DNA from 2 places in the Micromonospora sp. NRRL B-16802 genome. Region 2 is predicted to be linked to the other one. Evidence: riboswitches for the same ligand, from Rfam matches in the RefSeq annotation. Region 2 holds a riboswitch; the other holds the start of a gene.
What was found. Region 2 has a riboswitch for S-adenosylmethionine ahead of thrC (threonine synthase). Riboswitches for the same ligand answer to the same signal wherever they lie in the genome.
Positions count from the first base shown of each region.

Region 1: another riboswitch for S-adenosylmethionine. It lies ahead of ADK66_RS05260 (ABC transporter substrate-binding protein); the one in region 2 lies ahead of thrC (threonine synthase).

Region 1 is NZ_LGEB01000024.1:97,052-109,082, forward strand. Features, by position in the region: gene ADK66_RS05245 (hypothetical protein) at 26-217, shown strand; gene corA (magnesium/cobalt transporter CorA) at 246-1,367, opposite strand; gene ADK66_RS05255 (hypothetical protein) at 1,562-3,511, shown strand; SAM riboswitch class IV at 3,584-3,695, shown strand; gene ADK66_RS05260 (ABC transporter substrate-binding protein) at 3,976-4,848, shown strand; gene ADK66_RS05265 (amino acid ABC transporter permease) at 4,894-5,670, shown strand; gene ADK66_RS05270 (amino acid ABC transporter ATP-binding protein) at 5,673-6,410, shown strand; gene ADK66_RS05275 (Na+/H+ antiporter) at 6,456-8,033, opposite strand; gene ADK66_RS05280 (BTAD domain-containing putative transcriptional regulator) at 8,363-11,863, opposite strand; gene ADK66_RS05285 (alpha/beta fold hydrolase) at 12,016-12,031, shown strand, end outside.
Region 2 is NZ_LGEB01000053.1:320,326-332,356, forward strand. Features, by position in the region: gene ADK66_RS11820 (GNAT family N-acetyltransferase) at 1-246, shown strand, start outside; gene ADK66_RS11825 (hypothetical protein) at 334-573, shown strand; gene groL (chaperonin GroEL) at 644-2,266, opposite strand; gene ADK66_RS11835 (hypothetical protein) at 2,538-3,815, opposite strand; gene ADK66_RS11840 (cold-shock protein) at 3,945-4,148, opposite strand; gene ADK66_RS11845 (GNAT family N-acetyltransferase) at 4,508-5,068, shown strand; gene paaN (phenylacetic acid degradation protein PaaN) at 5,195-6,868, opposite strand; gene ADK66_RS11855 (GNAT family N-acetyltransferase) at 6,919-7,938, opposite strand; gene thrC (threonine synthase) at 8,228-9,514, opposite strand; SAM riboswitch class I at 9,525-9,660, opposite strand; gene ADK66_RS11865 (DoxX family protein) at 9,817-10,266, opposite strand; gene ADK66_RS11870 (ABC transporter permease) at 10,555-11,451, opposite strand; gene ADK66_RS11875 (alpha/beta fold hydrolase) at 11,451-12,031, opposite strand, start outside.

The DNA.
Region 1 (12,031 bases), on a different contig from region 2:
AGGGCGGCTTCGACGAGGAGAGGCAGTGCCCATGCAGGCTCAGCGCAGGCCACCGCGCAACCAGCGGAGCCAGACCCGGGACGACCGGACCGGCGGCGGCATGACCGGGGCGGCCACGCCACTGACCATCTGGGCCGCCGCCGTGCTGCTCGGCCGGATCGGCGCCGGTGACGACGACATCGAGGACGAGCGGCACATCCTGCGCGGCATCGAGTGACAGCGCGGCCCGGTGGCCGCCAGCGCGCTCACAGCCAGCCGCGCCGCTTGAAGATCAGGTAGAGGGTGCCGCAGACCAGCAGCATGAGCAGCAGCGCGAACAGGTAACCGAAGCGCCAGTGCAGCTCGGGCATGTGGACGAAGTTCATGCCGTACACGGTGCCGATAAGCGTGGGCGCGAACAGGATCGCCGCCCACGAGGACACCTTCTTCAGCTCCTCGTTCTGCGCGTAACTGGCGGCGGTGAGGCTGCGCATCTCCTCGTTCTGCTGCTGCGAGACGAGGGTGGCGTTGACGGTGAGGATGCTCTGGAGCAGGTGCCGGAAACCGTCCACCCGCTCCACCACCTGGGTGAGGTGGTCGGTGACGTCCCGCAGGTAGCGGCTCAGTTCCTCGTCGGCGCCGTCACCGCCGGCCAGCGCGCCGAGCATTGCCAGCAGCGGTCGGGCCGCCCGCTGGAACTCGATGACCTCCCGGCTGAGCCCGTAGATGCGCCGGCTGGCGTTCGGGTCACCGCCGAAGACCTGCGTCTCGATCTCGTCGATGTCGTTCTCCAGCCCCGCCACCACCGGCGCGTACCCGTCGACGACCTGGTCGAGGACCGCGTACAGGACCGCCTCGGGCCCCTGGGCGAGCATCGGCGCGTCGGCCTCCATCCGTCGCCGCACAGCGGCCAGGTCGGGGGCCTCACCGTGCCGGACGGTCACTACGAAGTCCGGCCCGATGAACAGGTGCAGCTCGGAGAACTCGACCTCTTCCCGCATGTCGTCGTAGCGGGCGGCGCGCAGCACCACGAACAGGGTGTCGCCGTACTGCTCCAGCTTGGGCCGCTGGTGGGCGTTGATCGCGTCCTCGACCGCCAGGTCGTGCAGGCGGAACTCCCGGGCCAGCGAGGTGATCTGGTCGATGTCGGGCCGGTACAACCCGATCCAGGCCATCGCGTCGGTCTGCTCCTGGAGGCAGCGGTACGTGTCGGCGAGACCGTTCGGCGAGGCGAACCGGTGCCCCTGGACGTAGACGGCGCTGTCGACAAGACCGCCGGAGGGCTCCGTGGTCGGCTCCCCCATGGGTGGCACGCCGACGCGGGTCTCGTACTCGTCGAGTTGGCGGCCGAAACCACCGCCCGGGCGAAACCGACGGCCGCCGACCATGACGCGCTCCCTTTTCCGGTGCCGCCCGTCCGGCGGCCTCCCCACCGGGACGCGCTGCTTTCCCCGGGCCCTGCGGCCCGAAACCCTCCGGCGTGCCGCCCGCCGGACGCCCGGCGACCAACGGTTTCGGCGGACGGGCGGCGGTGCGCCGACGGATACTCGCGGTGACCATGGGCGGGACGGGGGTAGCGCCGATGGAGGTCGACAGGCGCGCCGGCCGGCGGACGGACCGGGTGCGACGCTGGCTGCTCGCCGACGCGTCGGAGCGGCCCGTGCCGCAGGGTCTGCACGCCCGCCCACCGGCGCAACGGAACCACCCGTGGTGGAAGGTGATGTGCCTGACCGGCGTCGACTACTTCTCGACGCTCGGCTACCAGCCGGGCATCGCGGCGCTTGCCGCCGGGGCGCTCTCGCCGGTGGCGACCCTTGTGCTGGTGCTCGTGACGGTGCTGGGCGCGCTGCCGGTCTACCGGCGGGTGGCGGTGGACAGCCCGCACGGTGAGGGTTCCATCGCGATGCTGGTACGCCTGCTGAGCTACTGGCCGGGCAAGCTGTTCGTGCTGGTGCTGCTCGGTTTCGCGGCCACCGACTTCATCATCACCATCACCCTGTCCGCCGCCGACGCCACGGCGCACCTCGACGAGAACCCGTTCTGGCCCAGTGGTCTCAAGGGTCACGAGGTGCTGCTCACGCTGCTGCTCGTGGCGCTGCTCGGCGCGGTGTTCCTCAAGGGCTTCGGTGAGGCCGTCGGGATCGCCGTCGTCCTGGTCGCTGTCTACCTGACGTTGAACGCCGTGGTGATCGTCGACGCGCTGTGGCGGGTGGTGACCCATCCGAGTGCGGTCGGGGACTGGACCACAGCCCTGACCACCGGGCACGGCGACCCACTGATGGTCGTCGCGCTGTCCCTGCTGGTGTTTCCGAAGCTGGCGCTGGGCCTCTCTGGCTTCGAGACCGGCGTGGCGGTGATGCCGCACATCCGGGGGGACCCCCAGGACTCGGAGGACCGTCCGCTGGGCCGGATCCGGGGCGCGCGTCGCCTGCTCACCACCGCCGCCGCCACAATGAGCGTCTTCCTGATCACCAGCAGCGTGACCACCACAGTGCTGATTCCGCCCGAGGCGTTCCAGCCGGGTGGTCCGGCGAACGGGCGGGCCCTCGCCTATCTGGCGCACGAGAATCTCGGCCAGGTCTTCGGCACGGCGTACGACCTGTCGACGATCGGGATCCTCTGGTTCGCGGGCGCCTCGGCGATGGCCGGCCTGCTCAACCTGGTGCCCCGCTATCTGCCCCGGTACGGCATGGCGCCGGCCTGGGCGCGGGCGGTCCGGCCGTTGGTGCTGGTGTTCACCGGCGTCGCGTTCCTCATCACGATCATCTTCAGGGCCAGCGTCGACGCGCAGGGCGGCGCGTACGCCACAGGGGTTCTGGTCCTGATCACCTCGGCGTCGACGGCGGTGACCCTCGCGGCACGGCGGCGCGGGCAGCGCGGGCGCATGATCGCGTTCGGAGTCATCGCCGTCGTGTTCGTCTACACAACGGCGGCGAACGTGGTGCAACGCCCCGACGGCGTCAAGATCGCCGCCTGCTTCATCGGTGCGATGATCCTGGTGTCGGCGCTTTCGCGGGTGCTGCGGGCCTTCGAGTTGCGTGTCGACCGGGTCGAGTTGGACCCGCTCGTGACGGCGTTCGTCGCCGAGCGTGCCGGGCGTCGGATCCGCCTCATCGCCCACGAGCCGGGGCGGCGCGACCTGGCGGAGTACCGCGACAAGCTGGCGCAGACCATGGCCGACAACGACTTCCCCGACGACAGCGATGTCGTCTTCGTCGAGGTCCACGTCACCGACCCGTCGGATTTCGAGACCGGGCTGCTGGTGCGCGGCAGTGTGGCGCACGACCGCTTCCCGGTGCTCAGCCTGGCCAGTTCGTCGGTGCCCAATGCGCTGGCCGCCCTGCTGCTGGAGATCCGCGACCGCAGCGGTCGGCGCCCCCACATCTACTTCGAGTGGACCGAGGGCGGTCCGGCCCGCAACGTCCTGCGTTACCTGGCGTTCGGGCAGGGCGAGATCGCCTCGGTGACCAGGGAGATCCTGCGCCGCCAGGAGCCCGACCCGACGCGCCGGCCGCACGTGCATGCCGGCTGACCAGGCAACGGACGGTGAGCGTGGTCATATCGGCTGGACGGCGGGCCGGGGTCTGCTGCTAGCCTCGGCGCAGGTCATGAGTGCCAGCGCGAAGCCCCGGCTTGCTGGCCGGCAACCCTCCTCCGCGGTGGGGTGCCCCGGGTGAAGACCAGGCACCGGCAGGACGCCGGTGCAAGCGTGGCCTGGCACCCAGGTCAGCACAGACCCGGGAGACCTCTATGCGCATCCTCACCACCGATCCACACGCCGACGGCGCGGACTTCCGCGCAGGTCGGGTCACGCCGGTACTGATCCGGCGACGGCACGTGGACATGATGCGGGTGTGCAGCGCCGCCTGTCGCGGCCGCGCAGCGCACTAGCGCACTCCCCCTTTCCAGGAACCACACCAGCGGTACGCCCTCATCGGGCGCACCGTGGGCGGCGCACGTCCACGCCCGCCCCTGACGCGACCTTCGGAGACACTCGTGCGATTCCTTCCTGCCCTGACCCGTGCCGCCGCTGTCGGTGCCGCCGCGATCCTCGCCGCGACCGCCCTCACCGCCTGCGGCTCCGACGACTCCTCGTCCGAGGCCACCGCCAACCCGTACAACCTGGCGCAGCCCGGCGTGCTGCGGGCCGGCACGCTGTCCGACGCGCCGCCGAACGTGTTCCTCAAGGACGGCAAGTTCACGGGCTTCGACAACGACCTGCTCACGGCGGTCGCCGACAAGCTCGGCCTGAAGGTCGAGTTCGTCGGCACCGACTTCTCCGCGCTGCTGTCCCAGGTCAACAACCGCAAGTTCGACGTCGGCAGTTCCTCGATCACCATCACCGAGGCGCGGAAGAAGACAGTCGACTTCGGCAACGGCTACGACTTCAGCTACTTCGGTCTGGACGTTCCGGCCGGCTCGCCGATCACCGGCTTCGACCAGCTCGCCGGCAAGCGGGTCGTCGTGGTGCAGGGCACCGTCCAGGACGACTACGCCACCGGCCAGAAGCTCGACCCGGTCCGCGTGCCGGACTACAACGGCGCGGTCAACCAGCTCAAGGCGGGCACCGCCGACGCGTGGATCGCCCCCGCGGAGATCGGCGACAAGTTGGCCGCCGAGAGCAACGGCAAGATCACCGTGGCGGCGAAGCAGCTCAGCAACTCTCCGACCGCGTACGCGGTGGCCAAGGGCAACGACAAGCTGCGCGAGGCGCTGAACAAGGGCCTCGACGAGGTCATCGCGGACGGCACGTGGAGCCGGTTGCAGGCGCAGTACTACCCGGGCCGGCCGGTTCCGGAGGACTTCAAGCCGGGCAGCGGCACGGTGGCAGTGCCGTCGGCTGCTGCGTCCGCGTCCGCCGCTTCCTGACGGCGTACCGGTGACGAGCGAGCAGGGCGGTAGGAGAGGCGACCGATGGATCCGTTGAGCACCCTGTGGGAGACCTTCTTCGACTGGAGGTCGATGCGCGAGGCACTGCCCGACATGCTGACCGTCGGGCTGCCCAACACCCTGATCCTGGCGGTCTCCGCCGCCCTGCTCGGCTCCGTGCTGGGCCTGCTGCTCGCTGTCGCCGGCATCTCCCGCAGCCGGTGGCTGCGCTGGCCGGCGCGCGTCTACACCGACATCTTCCGCGGGTTGCCGGCGGCGGCCACGATCCTGCTGATCGGCGTCGGGCTCGCCCCGCTGGGAATGGAGATCTGGGGGCCCGACCCCTACCCGCTGGGCATTCTGGCGCTGTCGCTCATCGCGTCGGCGTACATCGGTGAGATCTTCCGCTCGGGCATTCAGTCGGTGGAGGCCGCCCAGTTGGAGGGCGCTCGCGCGCTCGGCTTCTCCTGGGCCGACTCGATGCGGCTGGTGATCATTCCGCAGGGCATCCGGCGGGTCCTGCCCGCCTGGGTCAACCAGCTCATCGCGCTGATCAAGGACTCCAGCCTTGTCTACTTCCTCGGGCTGGTGGCAAGCCAGCGGGAGCTGTTCCGGATCGGGCAGGACTACGCGGCAAACACCGGCAACCAGTCCGCGCTGCTGCTGGCCGGGCTCTTCTACCTGGCGTTGACAGTCCCGCTGACGCACATCGTCAACTGGATCGACCGGCGGCTGCGCCTCGGCCGGCCGGCGACCGCGCCACCAGACGACGACGAGGACGAGCTGGCGCTTGCCGGCATTCCGGAAGGAGACCGCCGATGAGCATCGCGACGACCACCTCGGTCAGCCTCGACGCGCGGGACGTACACCTCGCCTTCGGGCCCAACCGGGTGCTGCGCGGCGTCGACCTGACAGTGCCGCGCGGTGCGACGGCCTGCGTGATCGGGCCCTCCGGTTCGGGCAAGTCCACTCTGCTGCGTACCCTCAACCGGCTCATCGAGCCGGACCGCGGCGACGTGCTGCTGGACGGGCGCAGCGTGCTGGGCGACGACCCGGACGCGCTGCGGCAGCGGGTGGGAATGGTCTTCCAACAGTTCAACCTCTTTCCGCACATGAGCGTGCTGCGCAACATCACCCTCGCACTGCGCCGGCTGCGCAAGCTCAGCGAGGACGAGGCGGTCGCGGTCGCCCGCGCCCAGTTGGAGCTTGTCGGGTTGGCCGGAAAGGCCGACGCCCGGCCGACGCAACTCTCCGGCGGCCAGCAGCAGCGCGTGGCGATCGCCCGGGCGCTGGCCCTGCGCCCCGAGGTGATGCTTTTCGACGAGGCCACCTCGGCGCTCGACCCCGAGCTGGTGAAGGGCGTACTCGGCGTGATGGCCGACCTCTCCGCCGGCGGAATGACGATGGTGGTGGTCACCCACGAGATGGGCTTCGCCCGGCAGGTCGCCGACACCGTCGCCTTCATGGACCGGGGCGTGGTGCTGGAGGCTGGCCCACCGGAGAGGATCTTCGAGGGGGCCGAGCATCCACGGCTGCGCCGGTTCCTCGACCAGGTGCTCTGAGCCGCGCTCGACCAGGTGCTCTGAGCCGCGCCCCGCAGGGCAGCGTCAGTCCTCGGGGCCGCGCCCCAGCAGCCGGATCTCCTCGTTGTCGAGCGTGGCCTGCAACTCAAGCAGCACGAGGTCGTCGATCTCCCGCCTGTCGCGCATTCGGGTGACCTCGCGCCGCTTGTGGGCGAGAAGCCCGAGGCGCAGTTGGCGTTCCAGGTCACGCTCCTCGGCCGTCTCCCCACCGCCCTCCTTCACGTCCGCCAGGTGCCGTTGGTATTCGGCCTCCAAGCGGCGAACCGCGTCCTCCCCGGCACCGATCTCCGCGGCGACCTGGGGCATCGCGGACAGGCCGACCTCGGTGGCGCGCAACCGCGCCTGCCGCAACTCGTCGTCGCGTCCGGGGTCACCGCCCAGCCCCGCCCAGCGCACCACAAGTGGCAGGGTGGTGCCCTGCAACAGCATGATCAACACGATGGTCAACGCGGTGACGAAGATGATCAGGTCGCGTTCGACCACCGGTCGGCCGGCGACAGTCACCGTCGGGACGGCCAGGGCCGCAGCCAGCGAGACGGCTCCCCGGAACCCGGCCCAGCCGGCGACGGTGCCGACCCGCCAGCGGGTCGACACCGACTTTCCGTCGTCCGACATTTGGCGACGCAGCAGGGACACCGACTCGCTCGTCAGGTAGACGAACAGCAGCCGCGTGGCGATCACGACCGAGGCGACCACCACCACGATCACCAGAGCCCGTCGCGGCGAGGTGCTGGTCATGCCCTGGACGGCCCGGGGGATCTGGGTGCCGAGCAGGACGAACAGGCCGCCGTTGATGAGGAACGTGGACAGGTCCCAGAACGCGTAGGCCAGCACGCGGGAGCGGGCGCGGATCACCCGTGGGCCGGCGTAGGCGAGGACCAGGCCGGCGACGACCACCGCGAGCACACCGCTGGCGTGCACCGAGTCGGCCAGCAGGAACGCGCCGAACGGCGTCAGCACGCTCAACGCGCCCTCGCGCAGCGGATCGTCGAGCCGTTTGCGAATCAGCACCACGAAGCCGCCCACCAGCAGCCCGGCGAGCACCCCACCGGCGCTGGCGCCGACGAACTCCTCGCTGATGCCCAGCACACCCGGCTCGGCGGCGCCGGTGAGCAGACCCACGGCCACCGCGAAGATCACCAAGGCGGTGCCGTCGTTGATCAGGCTCTCCGCGTGCAGGGTGGTGAGGAGCTTGCGGGGCAACCGCTTCGCCAGGCCGGTGACCGCGGCGGCATCGGTCGGCGCGAGAACCGCGCCGAGCACCCACGCGGCAGCGGGGTTCACCCCGAGCGCCTGCGCGGTCAGCGACACCGTGACCATGGTGAGCAGCACGAGCACCACGGCGAGCAGCCCGATCACCGGCAGGTTGGCCCGGATCTCGCGCAGGCTGATGGTGAGGCTCTCCCGGTAGAGGATCGCCGGAAGGAAGATCAACAGCACCAGGTCCGGTTCCAGGGTCACCTCGGAAAACGGCGGTGTCAGCCCGAGCAGGACTCCCAACGCGATGAGCAGGATCGGCGGCGCGACCCGGTACCGGCCGCCGAGGGTGGTGCCGATCAGGACTGTCATGCCCAGCACCACGATCAGGACAAGCGCCTCCACGCGTACCTCCCTCGATCCGTGGCGACGACGGCACCCGCCGGTGCCTCCATCTGACCGCACGCCGCCGGACGGTTCCACGAGAACCGGCAAGTCGACCGGCCGCCGGAACGCGGCAGCACCCCTTGTCGGTCGACGACGGCGCTCCGGTCAGGCCGACGACAGCGCGCACGCCACGTCACCGGTGTCGGTGGCTGCGACGCTCACGGTGAATGCCGGCGGCGCGCACAGAGCGGGTCGGCGGCGACACCGCAGGCGCGGGCGGCGACGGCTCAGGCGCGGGCGCGGGCGGTGACGGCTCAGGCGCGGGCGCGGGCGGTGACGGCTCAGGCTCAGGCGCGGGCGCGGGCGGTGACCGCTCGGGCGGTACGGAGGTGGTCGGCCGCCTCCTCGGGGCGGCCCAGCGCGGCGGCCAGCGCGGCGAGGTGACCCGCTACCGGGCCGGCGGTGAGGATCCCGCTGCCGGCGGCCAGTTCGGTGGCGGCCGGGCGGAGCGCGGCGGCGACATACTCCATGGTGGATCTGTCGTCCACCGCGAGCGCCGCCTGGGCGAGGAGGCAGAGCCGGGTCTCCCGCAGCAGGTCGTGCGGACCGTCCGAGAGGGTCCGCAACGCGCTGCGGGCCGCGTCCCGGTCGCCCGCGGCGGCGAGCAGCAGCGGTCGGACCCACGGTTCGTGCGGCCCCCAGTCCAGGCTGGCCCGGTCCTCGGCGTCCAGGACCGAAACCGGGCGCGCCCCGTCGACGAGCCGCACCGCACCGGGCGGCTGGGCCTCACCGAGCAACCACGCCGCACCCACCGGCCCGGCAACCGGTCCTCCGACGTCGGCCGGTCGATCGGCACGCGCCGGTCGATCGGCAGCCAGCGGATCGGCGCTGGCGGCGGCGTCCAGGTGCAGGCCGAGCAGCGCGAGCGGGAGCAGCCCACGGGTCAGGCCCGGCATGTCGTCGGCCGGCAGCCGGTCGGCAGCCGCCCGGTACGCGTGCGCCGCAGCGGCCCGGTCGCCGTCCAGGGCGAGGCGCAGCGCGGCGTACCAGCCGGTGAAGACGCCGACAAGCGGCAGCTCGTACCGCTGGGCGAGGCGGTCGGCGGCGCGCGCGTGCGCGTCGGAACCGGCCCGGTCGGCGTGCGCGCAGCACGCCTGGACCAGGACGAGATGGCCCAGCACCTCGAAGGTCACCAGTTGGTGCCGGGCGGCAACGTCGATGAGCTGCTCCCCGATCCGCGCCCGCTCGGCGGCCAGCCCGACCCTGTCGAAGGCGTGCATGAAGCGCGCGTTGAGCGCGAAGGCCAGCAGCCCGGCGTCCCCGGCGGTCCGGGCGATCGTCTCGGCCTCGGTGGCGGCCCGGCGACCACGGTCACCGGTGCTTCCGCGTAGTTCCAACGCGAGCGTGCTGAGCAGCCGGCTGCGCTGCGCCGAGCCGGTCGAGCCCAGACCGGCCAGGGCGTGCTCCGCGGCGCGGACGATCCGCTCGGAGAGCAGGTCGTCGTCGTTGCGGGTCCAGATGGCGGGTACGTCGAAGCCGGCCAGCACCGCCGCCGTCAGCCGGGGATCGCCGACGGTTTCGGCGTCGGCGATCGCTCCGGCCCGGTACCGCCGCGCCTCTGCCAGCCGGCCCGTCACCGCCAGCGCCCGCCCGAGGCCGAGCACGGCGCTCAGCCGCTCGCGCCGCTCGGTCCCACCAGCCCTGTCGTACGCCTCGATGACCTGCGCCCACAGCCGGGCCGCCTCGTGCGGGTTCCCAGCCCGCTCGGCCAGCTCGGCGGCGGTACGCGCGTAGCCCGCGGCCCGGTGGGCGGCGTCCGGTCCACCCGCGCGCAGCAGGTGGTGCGCGAGCGCGGCCGGGTCGACCGGCTGGCGCTGTTGCAGCACGTCGGCCACCGAGGCGTGCCAGGCGGCGCGGCGGGGCGCGGACAGGTCGGCGTAGAGGGTGTCGCGGACCAGGATGTGGGTGAACCGTAGCTGCCCGTCGGACTCCCGCTCGGTCAGGAAACCGGCCTGCAACGCGCGGTCCAGTGCGTCCAGCACCGTCGTCGGGTCGTCAGTGAGCGCGCCGAGGACCTCCGGGTCGAGGTCGCGGCCCAGCACGGCCGCCTGCCGCAGCACGGTACGGGTCGGTTCGGGCAGCTGCCCGACGCGGTGCCGGATGACGTCGCGCACTCCCGGTGGCACCGCCGCCAGCGCGACAGCGCCCTCGCCCGCGTACAGCTGGGCCAGCTCGCGTACGAAGAACGGGTTGCCGCCGCTGCGGTGGTGGATCAGCCGGACGGTCGGCGGGTCCAGCTCCACCCCGGCGACGGCACGGGCCAGTTCGCCGGTCGCCTCGTCGGACAGGCCGGCCAGGTACTCCCGTACCGGTTCCAGGCCTGCGGAGCGGGCCAGCGCGGCGGTCAGCTCGGGGTTGATCTCGGTGGCCCGGTAGGTGCCGAGGATCAGCACCGGCCCGGTCGCCGGCTGCGGGCCGGTGAGCAGCCCGGTCAGCAGGTCGAGCGTGTCCCCGTCGGCGCGGTGCAGGTCGTCCAGGACAAGCAGCAGCGAGCTCCGGTCGGCGACGCCCGAGAGCAGCGACGCCACCGCGCGGTGCCTGCGGAACCGGGCCACCGCCGGATCGCCAGCACCCTCGAACCCATCTTCGGCCGGCCCGGCCAGCGCCGTCGGCCCGGTGAGCGCTGTCGGCCCCGCCAGCGTCGGCCCGGTGAGCGCGTCGGTGATCTGGGTCCACGGCCAGGCCGCCGGGGCGCCCTCGTACTCCGGGCTGCGACCCCACGCCGTCGTCCAGCCCTCGGCGGCGAGTCGGCGGGTCAACGCCTCGGCCAGCGCGGTCTTGCCGGCGCCCGGGTCACCGCTGAGCAGGGCGAGCGCGGGCCGACCGGCGCGGCCGACGGCCTCGGCGGCGTCCCGCAGCCGCTGAAGTTCCGCGTCCCGGCCCACGAACGGCCGTTGCGGCGCCGAGCCGACTCGACCAGGTGGCGGCGGCGAGCCGACTCGCGCGGACGGCGACGTGGACCCGACTCGCCCGGACGGCGGCGGCGCGGTGCTGGCGATGGTGAGGTGGGGCGCCTGGGCCAGGATGTCGGCTTCCAGCTGCCGCAGCTCGGGCCCCGGGTCCAGGCCCAACTCGGCCACCAGGACGTCGCGCGCCTGGCGCAGAGCGGCCAACGCCTCGCCCTGTCGACCGGAGCGGTACCTGGCGACCGCGAGCAACCGCCAGGCGTCCTCCCGCAGCGGATGGTTGGCGAGGTGGGCGGGCAGGTCGGCGGCTGCCTCGTCCGGCCGACCCAGCGCCAGCAGCGCCTCGGCGCGTCGCTCGACGGCGAGCATCCGCAGCTCGTCCAGCCGGTTGATCTCCGCGGCCGCCCAGATCTCACCCGCGCAGTCGGCGTACGCGGGCCCGCGCCACAACTCCAGGGCCGCGTCCACGGCGTCCAGGGCGGGTGCGGGCAGTCCTGCCGTGAGCAGCTGTCCCGCCTCGCCGACCGCAGCCTCGAACCGCCAGGCGTCCACCGCGTCCGGGGCGGCCCGCAGCACGTACCCGGTGGGTTCGGTGACCAGGAGCCGGGGTGGCTGCCGGGGCGGCCGGTCCGGCTCCAGCGCCCGCCGCAGGTCGGCGACGAAGGTGCGGATGGCACCCACCGCGCCGTCGGGAGGGCTCTCCCACAGGTCGTCGACGAGGCGTTCCACAGGCACGACCCGGCGCCTGGCGATCAGCAGCCGGGCCAGCACGGTGCGCTGCCGAGGCCCCTTGAGCGCGACCGGGCCACCTTCCGTCGTGGCGGTCACCGGCCCGAGCACGCCGAAGGTCACCGCCTCGGGTGCGGCCTGCTGCCTGGTCACAGGACCAATCTAGGCGGGCGTCCCGGGCCACCTCGGCCGACCGGTACTGATCCGTCGCTGACCGGTCGCTGATGCCCACCGGCCAGGCTCGATCAGGTACGACGGCGACGGGCACCCGCCACCGCCGACCCCGCTCATCAGAAAGGTTCCCCGTGGACCCGAGGATCA
Region 2 (12,031 bases):
CTCGGTTTCGCCGCGTACGGGTCGTCCCGTCCGAGTTGGTTCGGGCCGATGGGCACCGCGCCGGCTGCTGCGGGTTCGGGCATCGGCGGGGTCCTGCTGCGGCGTTGCCTGCGTGACCAGCGGGCGGCAGGGCTGGACCGGGCGCAGATCGGCTGGGTGGGGCCGGTGCCGTTCTACTCGGGCAGCGCGGGTGCCCGGATCGAGCGGGTCTTCTTCCTGTACCGGCGGACACTCGATGTCGGTTAAAGGGCGAACAGGATATAGATCCATATAACGCGATTCGCCCGCATCGGTGATCGACACCCCCTACCGTTTCGGTAAGAGGAGGCAGCCATGACCACGGATGATGACCAGACCGAGGACGGCCCGCCGATCACCTGGAAGCCTGTCGCCGAACTGCCCGGCCAACTGCCGTTCGACAGGCTCGACTACGGCGACGCCGAGCAACTGGCCGAGATGACCACCGACGACCCGGCGGCGGAGTCGCACGAGATGGTGGACGCGCCGATCCACCTGCCTCCGCCATACGACCAGGCGAAGAAGCGGCGCAACCAGCGGCCACTGCCCACCTGACGACAAGGGCCAAACGACGAACGGGGCGGACCGCGTCAGCGGCCCGCCCCGTTCCGTGTCGGAACTGGACTCAGAAGTCCATCTCTCCGCCACCCGGGCCAGCCGGGGCAGCCGGGTGCTTCTCCGGCTTGTCCGCGACAACAGCCTCGGTGGTGAGGAAGAGCGCCGCGATGGAGGCGGCGTTCTGCAGCGCCGAGCGAGTCACCTTGGCCGGGTCGATGATGCCCGCGGCCAGCAGGTCGACGTACTCGCCGTTGGCGGCGTTGAGGCCGTGACCCGCTTCGAGGTTACGGACCTTCTCCACCACGACGCCGCCCTCGAGGCCGGCGTTGACGGCGATCTGCCGCAGCGGGGCGTCCAGCGCGACCTTGACGATGTTGGCACCGGTCGCCTCGTCGCCGACCAGGTCCAGCTTGTCGAAGGCGGTCTTGCCGGCCTGCACCAGCGCGACGCCACCACCCGGGACGATGCCCTCCTCGACGGCCGCCTTCGCGTTGCGAACGGCGTCCTCGATGCGGTGCTTGCGCTCCTTGAGCTCGACCTCGGTGGCCGCGCCGACCTTGATCACCGCGACGCCACCGGCCAGCTTGGCCAGCCGCTCCTGCAGCTTCTCACGGTCGTAGTCGGAGTCGCTCTTGTCGATCTCGGCCCGGATCTGGTTGACCCGACCCTGGATCTGCTCGGCGTCACCGGCACCGTCGACGATCGTGGTCTCGTCCTTGGTCACCACGACCTTGCGGGCGCGGCCCAGCATGTCGAGGCCGACGGCGTCGAGCTTGAGGCCAACCTCCTCGCTGATGACCTGACCACCGGTGAGGATGGCGATGTCGGCGAGCATGGCCTTGCGGCGGTCACCGAAGCCCGGCGCCTTGACGGCGACCGACTTGAAGGTGCCCCGGACCTTGTTGACGACAAGGGTGGCCAGGGCCTCGCCCTCGATGTCCTCGGCGATGATCAGCAGCGACTTGCCCGACTGCATGACCTTCTCGAGGATCGGGAGCAGGTCCTTGACCGACGAGATCTTGCTGTTGACGATCAGGAGGTAGGGGTCGTCGAAGACGGCCTCCATGCGCTCCGGGTCGGTCATGAAGTAGGCCGAGATGTAGCCCTTGTCGAAGCGCATGCCCTCGGTGAGCTCAAGCTCCAGCCCGAAGGTGTTGCTCTCCTCGACGGTGATGACGCCTTCCTTGCCGACCTTGTCCATCGCCTCGGCGATGATCTCGCCGACGGTGCTGTCACCGGCGGAGATGGAGGCGGTGGAGGCGATCTGCTCCTTGGTCTCGACGTCCTTGGCGAGCTTGGACAGCTCCTCCGAGACGCTCGCGACAGCAGCCTCGATGCCCCGCTTCAGGGCCATCGGGTTGGCGCCAGCGGCCACGTTGCGCAGACCCTCGCGAACCAGAGCCTGGGCCAGGACGGTCGCCGTCGTCGTGCCGTCACCGGCAACGTCGTCGGTCTTCTTGGCGACCTCCTTGACCAGCTCGGCGCCGATCTTCTCGTACGGGTCCTCGAGCTCGATCTCCTTGGCGATGCTCACACCATCGTTGGTGATGGTGGGGGCACCCCACTTCTTCTCGAGCACCACGTTGCGGCCCTTCGGGCCGAGGGTCACCTTTACGGCGTCGGCGAGCTGGTTCATGCCTCGCTCGAGGCCGCGGCGAGCCTCTTCGTCGAACGCGATCATCTTGGCCATACGGCGTTGTCCTCCTGGACACTCACGGGCCACCCGAGATTGTGCCCCGGATGGGCCGCCTGGTGTACGCACCTTGGGACGTCGCCACCTGGCGACGACGACGTCCTTCGGCCGGGCCGGATAGCCCGCGACGACCGGCCATGTGCCGCCCCGGTGTCTCCACACCGGTGCAACCTGGCCCCACCGTCCCGACCATTGGCACTCACAGTGTGCGAGTGCCAATGCCTTTTTTAGCACTCTCACCTGCCGAGTGCAAGCACGATGGGGCCGCTCAGCCGAGTTCCGCGGCCAGTCCGGCGCTGTTCACCGGCCCCTCATGGGCCCGCTGCTCGGTGTACGTGACCAGCAGGCCGACCAGCTGGACGAGGTAGGCCGGCAGGGCCAGGACCGAGGTGACCGCGATCACGACCACCACGCCCACTGCGGAGCCCGGCGACCCGAATGGATCCGTACCGAAGGGGGCGGTGCCCACCGACTCCAGGGCACCGGAGATCAAGCTGACGACGAGCACCACGCCGCCCACCAGCGCCACCCGGCCGAGCATCATCCCGAACCGGTCGTGGAACATCCGGAACGACCGGCCGATCGGGTTCTGCCGTTCGAAGAGGTAGACCGGGCCGGCCATGCTCAGCGCAAACGCCAGATAGATGCCGGGCAGTACGCAGAGACAGATACCCACGCCGACGAGCAGGCCCGTCACCAGCGTCCAGCCCCACAGGCCGAGCGCCCGGCGTACGCCGTACCCCAGCGCCGCGTCGAGGCTGGCCGGCCTGCCGGCGGCCTGCTGGGTGATCACCCAACTGCCTGCGGCCCACCCGATGGCCTGCACCGCACCGATGAGCAGGCTGCCGACGATCAGCACCACGGCGAAGGTCAACAGCTCTGTACCGAAGTTGTCCGGCAGCCCGGCAGCCGGGTCAGGGGGCTGCGTGTCCCACCCGGCTGACGGGTCCAGGGCCAGCGAGATGATCGCCAGGGCGGCTGCGGGCAGCACCTGGGTGAGCAGCAGAATCGGCACCAACTGCCGCCAGCCCCGCCGCAGCCCGCCGTTGAACCGTTGAAGCCAGCCCGGAAGACCGGCACCCGGTGGCGTGACCAGCGGGTCGTTGGGGTCGATGCCGGGTGGGTACCAGCCGACCTGCGGCCCCGGATACCAGTACTGGCCGCCGTAGGGACCAGCGCCGGGCGGGTAGCCGCCGGTGGGCGGGAAGACCCAGCCCTGCGGGGGTGGACCGGCCTGCGGACCCCAGCCGGCCTGCGGGTCACCCCAGCCCTGCGGCGGCGGACCGACCTGCGAACCCCCGCCCGCCTGCGGGTCACCCCAGCCCGCCGGCTGACCCCACCCACCCTGCGGGGCACCCCACCCTGGCGGCGGGCCGGCGGGCAGCTGACCTGCCGGTTGGCCCCAGCCACCCTGGGCGGCGTCCCACCCGGGCTGCTGACCGGGGTACGCGCCGGATGTGGGCGTCGCACCGGGCTGGAGCGGATCGGACGGACCCGGCTCCCCCGGCCCGATGGGCGGGTTGGGCGGGGGCGGCTGGTCAGTCATGAACCCTCCTCAGCATTGGCTGGAACGGTTCACGATCTTCCCGGGTGGGCTTCGTCGGCGCAGCCCCGACCCGCCGACGACCGGGCACGATTCAGCGCCCGGCCGGGCGGATGGGGTGCGGGGCTGCGCTCAGGCGACGACGCGCACGTGCTCGGCCTGCGGACCCTTCTGACCCTGGGCGATCTCGAACTCCACCCGCTGACCGTCGTCCAGCGCCTTGTAGCCGTCCATCTCGATCGCGGAGAAGTGGACGAACACGTCCTGACCGCCGTCGACGGCAATGAAGCCGTAGCCCTTTTCGGCGTTGAACCACTTCACGGTGCCCTGTGCCACGGTGCACTTCCTCACTCTGCGCGGCGTTGCCTGGCCCCGGCGCACGGCAGGGCCGGACGCCTCCGGCCCACCGCTTCAGCGATCGACGACGGCCGCTGAAGGGGGTGACCGAAATCGCACGCTACACGAGGAGTGACGGCCGCGCACGACCACAAATCGGGCATATTCCTGACCCTTCCCTCAGCACGCCTGACGGTGGCGACAACCCCCGCTTGATTTACGCCCGTCGTTGCGCAGGTGGCCGCTGCCGACCCTGATCAACCACCGCGGGATGCGCGTGGGCGTGCCGAGGATCCAGGTGGGAACGGGCCAGGCGCGGTCCGGAAAACGGCTTCTGCCCCTGTGGTAGGCATGCAGACATGACCACCGACACCGACTCGGCCGCCGTTCGACAGGCGAAGATCCGTCGGGTCCGGCCGGAGGATGCCGGCCGGATGCGGGCCCTGCGCCTGGAGATGCTCGCCGACGCGCCGTTGGCCTTCCTGGAGACCCTGGCGGAAGCGGCGGCCCGGCCGCACGCCGAGTACGCGGCCCGGATCGCGTACACCTCGATCGGGTCCGACACCGCGCAGTTCGTCGCCGATCCCGGAGGTCGGCTGGTCGGGCACGCCGGTGGCACTGTGGCGCCGCGCGAGGCCGACCTGACAGTGATCTACGCGGTCTATGTCACGCCGACCTGGCGGGGCAGCGGCCTGCTCGGTGATCTGATCGACGAGGTGGCGGCCTGGTCGCTGGCCTGCGGTCGGCCGGAGTTGATGCTTGAGGTGGTGGTCGGCAACGACCGCGCCTGTCGCGCCTATCAGCGGCTGGGCTTCAAGGACACCGGGGTACGCGTGCCCCACCCCACGATCCCGGCCCTGACCGAACTACAGATGCGCCGCCCCGCCAAACTGCCACTGCAAAACCGCGTGCTGATCTGACCACCCAAGCAGGCTTCGACAAGCGTGCCCACAAAGGGTTTCCGGGGCAGCCCGACCCGCGCAGGGATCAAGCCTGACCGCCCGGAGCGGGTCGGGCTGCCCCGGAAACCCCAACCGCAACCACAATCAGACGTGACGCCGCGACTGCACCACCCGGAACCGGTTGGCGACATAAGCCCCGTCGGTCAGCGCCGAGTTGGCCGCCGCGTTCGCCCCGCTGCCGTGGAAGTCGGAGAACGCCGCGGACTGGTTCACGAAAACCCCACCGGTCAGGTTGCAGGACAGGTGCACCCCGACGTCGACGGCCACCGCCTCGGCGGCGTCCAGCACTGCTTCGTCGGTCGAGTAGACCGCCGCCGTGAGCGCGCCCTTCTCGCCGACGGTCCGGCGCATCAGCTCCAGGCTGTGCGCCGTGGAGTCGGTCGCGATGGCGAACGAGATGGGCCCGAACCACTCCCGGCCGTAGGTGTCCGCGTCGTCCGCGGCCAGCTTCACGATCGTCGGGGTACGCACCACGGCGTCGGCGTACGACGGGTGCGCGACGGCCCGCGACTCCAGGATGGGCTCGCCGACCTTTGTCACCTCGGCCAGCCGCTCCAGCACGCCGTCGTTGACGATGGCGCCGGTCAGCTCGACGCCCCGCGCCGGGTCGGCGGTGAGCTTGCCGACCGCCGCGGCGATGCCGCCGGCCACCTCGTCGAAGCTCTTGTGGCCCTGGTCGGTCTCGATGCCACCGGCCGGGATGAGGATGTTCTGCGAGGTGGTGCACATCTGGCCGCTGTAGAGGGTCAGCGTGAAGCCGAGGTTGCGGCACATGCCGGCGAAGTCGTCGGTGGAGTCGATCACCACCGTGTTCAGCCCGGCCTTCTCGGTGTAGACCGACGCCTGCCGGGCGTGCGTCTCCAGCCAGTCGCCGTACTCGGTGGACCCGGTGAAGTCGACGATCTTCACGGACCGGTGCAGGGCCAGGTCGCTGGCTAGCTTTTCGCCAGGCGCCTCGGCGGCCAGCAGGATCAGGTTCGGGTCGAAGCCGGCCTCGGCGAGCACCTCCCGGGCGTACTTCACTGTGACGGCCAGGGGCAGCACCGCGCGCGGGTGCGGCTTGACGATCACCGGGTTGCCGGTGACGAGCGAGGCGAACAGCCCGGGGTACGAGTTCCACGTCGGGAAGGTGTTGCAGCCGATCACCAGCGCCACTCCACGGGGCACCACGTGGAAGGTCTTCGTCATCCGCAGCGGGTCGCCCTTGCCCGCGGGCTTCTCCCAACCGGCCGTCTGCGGGTGCCGGGTCATCTCGGCGTACGCGTACGCCAGCGACTCCAGCGCCCGGTCCAGCGCGTGCGCGCCGCCGGCCTGGAAGGCCATCACGAACGCCTGCCCGCTGGTGAACTGCACAGCGTTGGCAAGCTCGAAGATGTGCTTGTGCAACCGGTCGAGGATCTCCAGGCAGACGCCCACCCGGGCCTGCGGGCCGGCGTCACGCCAGGCCGGCAGCGCCGTCGAGGCAGCCCTGATCAGCTCGTCGGTGCCGGCGTGCGGGTAGCGCACGGCCAACTCCACACCGAACGGGCTCGCCTCGGTGGAGATCCGCCGGCCCGTGCCGGGCTGGTCGAGGGGGAAGTCCCCACCGAGGTACGCCTCGAAGGCGGCCTTGCCGTCGGCGGCGGCGGTCTCGCCGTACACCCGGGGGCTTGGGGATTCTGGGTACGCGGACCAGTAGCCCCGCTCCGTGATCGCGGTCAGCGCACGGTTGAGGGTGTCGGCGTGCCTGTCGTACAGGGGATGCGGGGTCTCCGTCATGCCGCCATCATGCCTGAGGACCCCGCACGAGCAGTAGCGCCGATCGCCCGTCAGAGGGTGAGCTGCCAGTTGTTCCAGGAGTCCACCGGGCGGAAGCCGAGCCGCTCGTTGATCGCCACCATGTAACTGTTGCTTGCCGCGTTGAAGGTGTCGACGACGCGTACCGCCGGCTCGTGGGTGAGCAGGTGATGCAGATTTTCGATCTTGGCGAGCAGACCGAGCCGGTGCCCACGGTGAGCGGGGTCGACGATGGTGATCTGCTGGAAGGCGTGCCAGTCTGCGCTGGCGCCCACGTCGAGCAGGGTCCAGGCGACAAGCCGACCGGACGCCTCGTGTCGCATCCCGAGGTGGTAGCGCCGCCGGCCCCTGGCCTCCAACGCCCGGTCGGTGCCCCGGATGCGTTCGGCGTCGACCTGCTCCGGCTCCCACTGCACGTCGCCCATTGGCGCGTCGATGAGCAGTCGGCCGTCCAGATAGGCGATGTCCGCCAGGTACTCCGTCGGGGTCGCACCCTGCCAGGTGACGGACTGATAGCCCTCGGCCATGGTGTGGGCCTCGGCGAGCGCAGCGCGCAGCGCGACCCGGTCGATGCTGTCGATGTCGAGTCGGCGACGCACGTCGACAAGCGCGGCCTGGGCTCCTATCGTGGCGGCGAACGCGTCACCCGCCACTGATCGGGGCGGCCCGTCGGGCATCGTGGAGACGGTCATCCCGACCACCCGCTTGCGTCCGTGCTCGCGCAGCAGGCGTACCCCGTACTCGTGCAGTGCCCGGCCGACGCCGCGACGCCGCAGCTCGGGATGCACCGTCAGCTCGACTGTCGCGTTGTCGGTGTTGTCGAGCTGGGGCAGGTCCAGTTGCAGGTAGCCGGCCGGTACGCCGTCCAGCCGGGCCAGCGCCCAGAGCGACTCGGTGCCGGGCATCGGCGTGTGGAACAGCGCGTCGAAGCGACGCCGGCAGAACGGCGGGAAGTCCGGCATGTCGACGTCGTTGGCGGCCGCGCCGATCCGGTACGCCTCGTCGACAGCGGCCCGGTCGGCGCCGTCGAAGGACGCGATCGTGATGCTCATGCCGGCGAGCCTGTCACCGGGAAAAGCGATCGGGCCACCGAATTAATCCGGTGGCCCGATCGGACGTGGTCGGGAGGGACACTCGCACAACGCCTCCGGCGTTGGGTCGCAAGAACTTCAAAAGTCTCCGGCGAAATGCCCTCCCGCACGGAGCATCTTGCGCCGTCCGGTTCCTGTCGTCAAGTCCGCAGCGGCGGGTTTTCTACACTCACTGCGAAAAGCCAGTTACAGGGCGGATCGGCCCGATCCCCCGTCCGGGCGATCCCCCGCCCCCGACCGGCGGTGGACGTCAGCCGAGGAGACCGGCGTCGCGGGCGGCGCGCAGAGAGGGCTTGATGTGGTGGGTCGGGCCGACCTGACCGGCCACGGCGTCGATGGTCTTCAGCCCTTCGCCGGTGTTGAACACGACAGTCTCGGCCGTCGGGTCGAGCCGACCGGACTCGACAAGCTTGCGCAGTACCGCCACGGTGACGCCACCCGCGGTCTCGGCGAAGACCCCGGTGGTGCGGGCCAGGTCGCGGATGCCGGCACGGATCTCGTCGTCGTCGACGTACTCCATCCAGCCGCCGGTGCGACGGACCGCCTCCAGCGCGTAGAGGCCGGCGGCCGGGTCACCGATGTTGAGGGACTTGGCGATGCCTGTCGGCTTGACCGGGGTGATGGTGTCGGTGTCGGCGTGCAGCGCCGAGGCGATCGGGTTGCAGCCGGCCGACTGGGCGCCGAAGACCTTCCAGCCACCGGCCGGCGCCTCGACCAGGCCGATCTCGACAAGCTCGGAGAACGCCTTGTCAATCTTGGTGAGCAGCTCGCCGCTGGCCATCGGGATGACCACCTGGGCGGGGATCCGCCAGCCGAGCTGTTCGGCGACCTCGTAGCCGAGGGTCTTGGAGCCCTCCGCGTAGTACGGCCGGACGTTGACGTTGACGAACGCGGTGTCCTCGAACTCGTCGGTCTCGACCAGCTCGCCGCAGAGCCTGTTCACGTCGTCGTACGAGCCGTCGATGGCGACGAGTTCGCCGCCGTAGACGGCGGTGGTGATGACCTTGCCCTGTTCCAGGTCGCTGGGGATGAAGACAATCGAGGGCACCCCGGCCCGGGCGGCGTGCGCGGCCACCGAGTTGGCCAGGTTGCCTGTCGACGCGCAGGCGAACCGGGTGAAGCCGAGCGCCTTGGCGGCGGTGAGCGCCACCGACACGACCCGGTCCTTGAACGAGTGGGTGGGATTGGCGCTGTCGTCCTTGACCCAGAGCGGCGCGGTGATGCCCAGCTCGGCGGCGAGGTGCGGGGCCGCCACCAGCGGCGTCAGACCGGGGTTGACGGTGACCCGGGTGGCCGGGTCCTGACCGGCGGGCAGCAGCGCGGCGTACCGCCAGATGTTGTTCGGGCCGGCCTCGATCTGCTCGCGGGTGACGGTGGCTAGGGCGGCGGTGTCGTAGTCGACCTCCAGCGGGCCGAAACACTCGTAGCAGGCGTGCTGCGCGGCGAGCGGGTAGCGGGCCGAACAGGCGCGGCAGACCAGGGCGCGGGCGGGGCTGGCGGAGGTGTCGATGCCGGAGGCGGCGAGCGTCGACGTCATGTCGAGAGTCCTCTCATCTTTCCCCGCATCGCACGGTGCGGCAGGGACGGAATTGGCACCTGCCCCACGGGTCGCTCAGCGGTGAGCGCGCGGGGTGGTTGCCGGGGCGTCGTCGGGCCGTATCCCTCAGCCCCTCTGGATGAGGTATTCAGTTGTGCCGCCGATTCTAGGCACCGGCGGCCGTCGCATCCAGCGCTGATCCCACGCTGTGAGCTAACCGACCAGGCCAGGACGGGTGACGAGCACGGCGCGTCGCCGGGGCCGCCTCGTCGAGGCCCCGGCGACGCGCGGTGGGAGTGCGGTCAGACCGGTACCGAAGTGGGCTCGGCGATCGGCGCGGTCAGAGTGGCGGGGCGACGCCGGGCCAACAGCGAGTCGAGCGCCCAGGAGCCTGGGCCGAGCACCGCGACCAGCAGGAAGGACCAGCAGAAGAGCGCGGACAACTCACCGCCGTTCTGTAGCGGCAGCAGGCCGTCCGGCTGGTGCACGACGAAGTAGGCGTACGCCATCGAACCGGAGGCGAGAATCGCGGCCGGTCGGGTGAAGAGACCGACAAGCACCAGCGCACCGCAGATCAGCTGAATCAGCGCGGCCCACCAGCCTGGCCACGTGCCGAGGGGTATCGCCTTGCCGGTCACGGGGTTGCCGCCGAACAACCCGAAGATCGAGGACAGGCCGTGCAGCGCGAACAGCAGGCCGGTCACGATGCGGAACAGGGACAGGATCGGCCCGCCGAGCCGAGAGACGTTCATGGAACCTCCCATAGATGGATATCGATACCACCCATCATGGAGCATGAATCCATCGAAGTTAATAGATTCCTTGCTAGTGGGAAAATCCCTGCTCGGAACAAGCCGGGCGTGATCGCCTCCTGTGGGAGCGCTCCCGCAACCGACGGTACCGTTCCGCGCGCGGTCCGTACACCCTGTCGGCCTCGTCGATAGTTGCGGCGGCACGTTTCCGGCTTCCCGGAAATCGCGCATCCCACCCGACCGACGCCCCAGGAAGCGAGTCGATCGAGCGGTGGCGTCAGGTGGCCGCTACGACGTGATGTCCTTGCGGGTGAACCGCCAGAACGCCAGCCCCCAGAACAGCGTCGCGTAGCAGATCGCCGAGATGCAGCCGCGCACCACGTCGTCGGTCTGCACCGGGGTGGAGAGCAGCCCCAACCAGGCGGTGCTGAAGTGGGTGGGCAGGAAGTCGCGCAGAGCCCCCAGGGCGGTGATCTGGTCCAGGATGCTGGACAGGATCCACAGCAGCACGGCGCCACCGACAGCGCCGAGCGCGGCGTCCGTCGTCACCGACAGCAGGAACGCCAGCCCCGCCACCACCAGGAGTACGACCGCCAGGTAGCCGAGCACGGCGAGCAGCCGGAGCAGCCCTTCGGTCGGCTCCAGCTCGGCGGCGACAGTGCTGCGCAGCGGCGACCAGCCGTAGCGCAGGGTGCCGGCCACCAGCGCGGTGCCGGCCAGCAGGAGCAGGGCCAGCCCCGAGTACGCGAGCGCGACCACGAGCTTCACCGTGAGCAGCCGGGCACGGGGCACAGGGACGGCCAGCAGGTAGCGCAGACTCCCCCAGCTCGCCTCGCTGGCCACCGTGTCGCCGCAGAACAGCGCGACGACCACCACCAGCAGGAACGACGCCGACACGAAGATCGAGAACAGGGTGAAGTTGAGCCCGCCCGAGGTGGCCAGCTCGACCAGGCTGGAGAACTCGTTGCGGCCGTTGTCGTCGTCACCGCCCGAGTCGAACTGGAACGCGATCAGGATGATCAGCGGCAGCAGCACCATGAACCCGAGCGCCAGCTGGGTGCGCCGCCGGGACGCCTGCCGGCGGAACTCCGCAGCGAACGGCATGGTGGCCGACGGCCGGTAGCCCCGGGCCGCACCGGCCGGATCGGTGACGCCCGACGGCGTGTCGACGGAAGAGCCAGCCATCACCGGTCACCGCTTCCCCGAGAGTTCTCGCCCACCAGGGCGAGGAACGCGTCCTCCAGGCGGCGCCGGGGCACCACCCGGTCCACTCCGATGCCGGCGCGTACCAGCTCGGCCACCACCTCGCTGCGGGCCGTGCCGTTGGTGTCGACCACCAACTGCCCGTCGCTCTCCGGCAGCACCCGTACGCCGTGCAGGCCGTCCAGCACCTGCCGCGCCGCCACCGGGTCGCTGACATCGAACAGCACGCTCGGCGACTCCCCCACGATCTCCTCCACCGGCCCGGACGCCACGATCCGGCCCTTGTTCACCACCACCGCGTGGGTGCAGGTCTGCTCCACCTCGGCCAGCAGGTGACTGGAGACCAGCACCGCGCGCCCGTCGGTGGCGTACCGCTGGAGGACTCGGCGCATCTCGGCGATCTGCGGCGGGTCGAGCCCGTCCGTCGGTTCGTCGAGCACCAGCAACTCGGGCAACCCGAGCATGGCCTGGGCGATCGCCAGTCGTTGGCGCATGCCGTGGCTGTAGTTCTTGATCTTCCGGTGCACCGAGTCGCCCAGCCCGGCGATCTCCAACGCCGCGT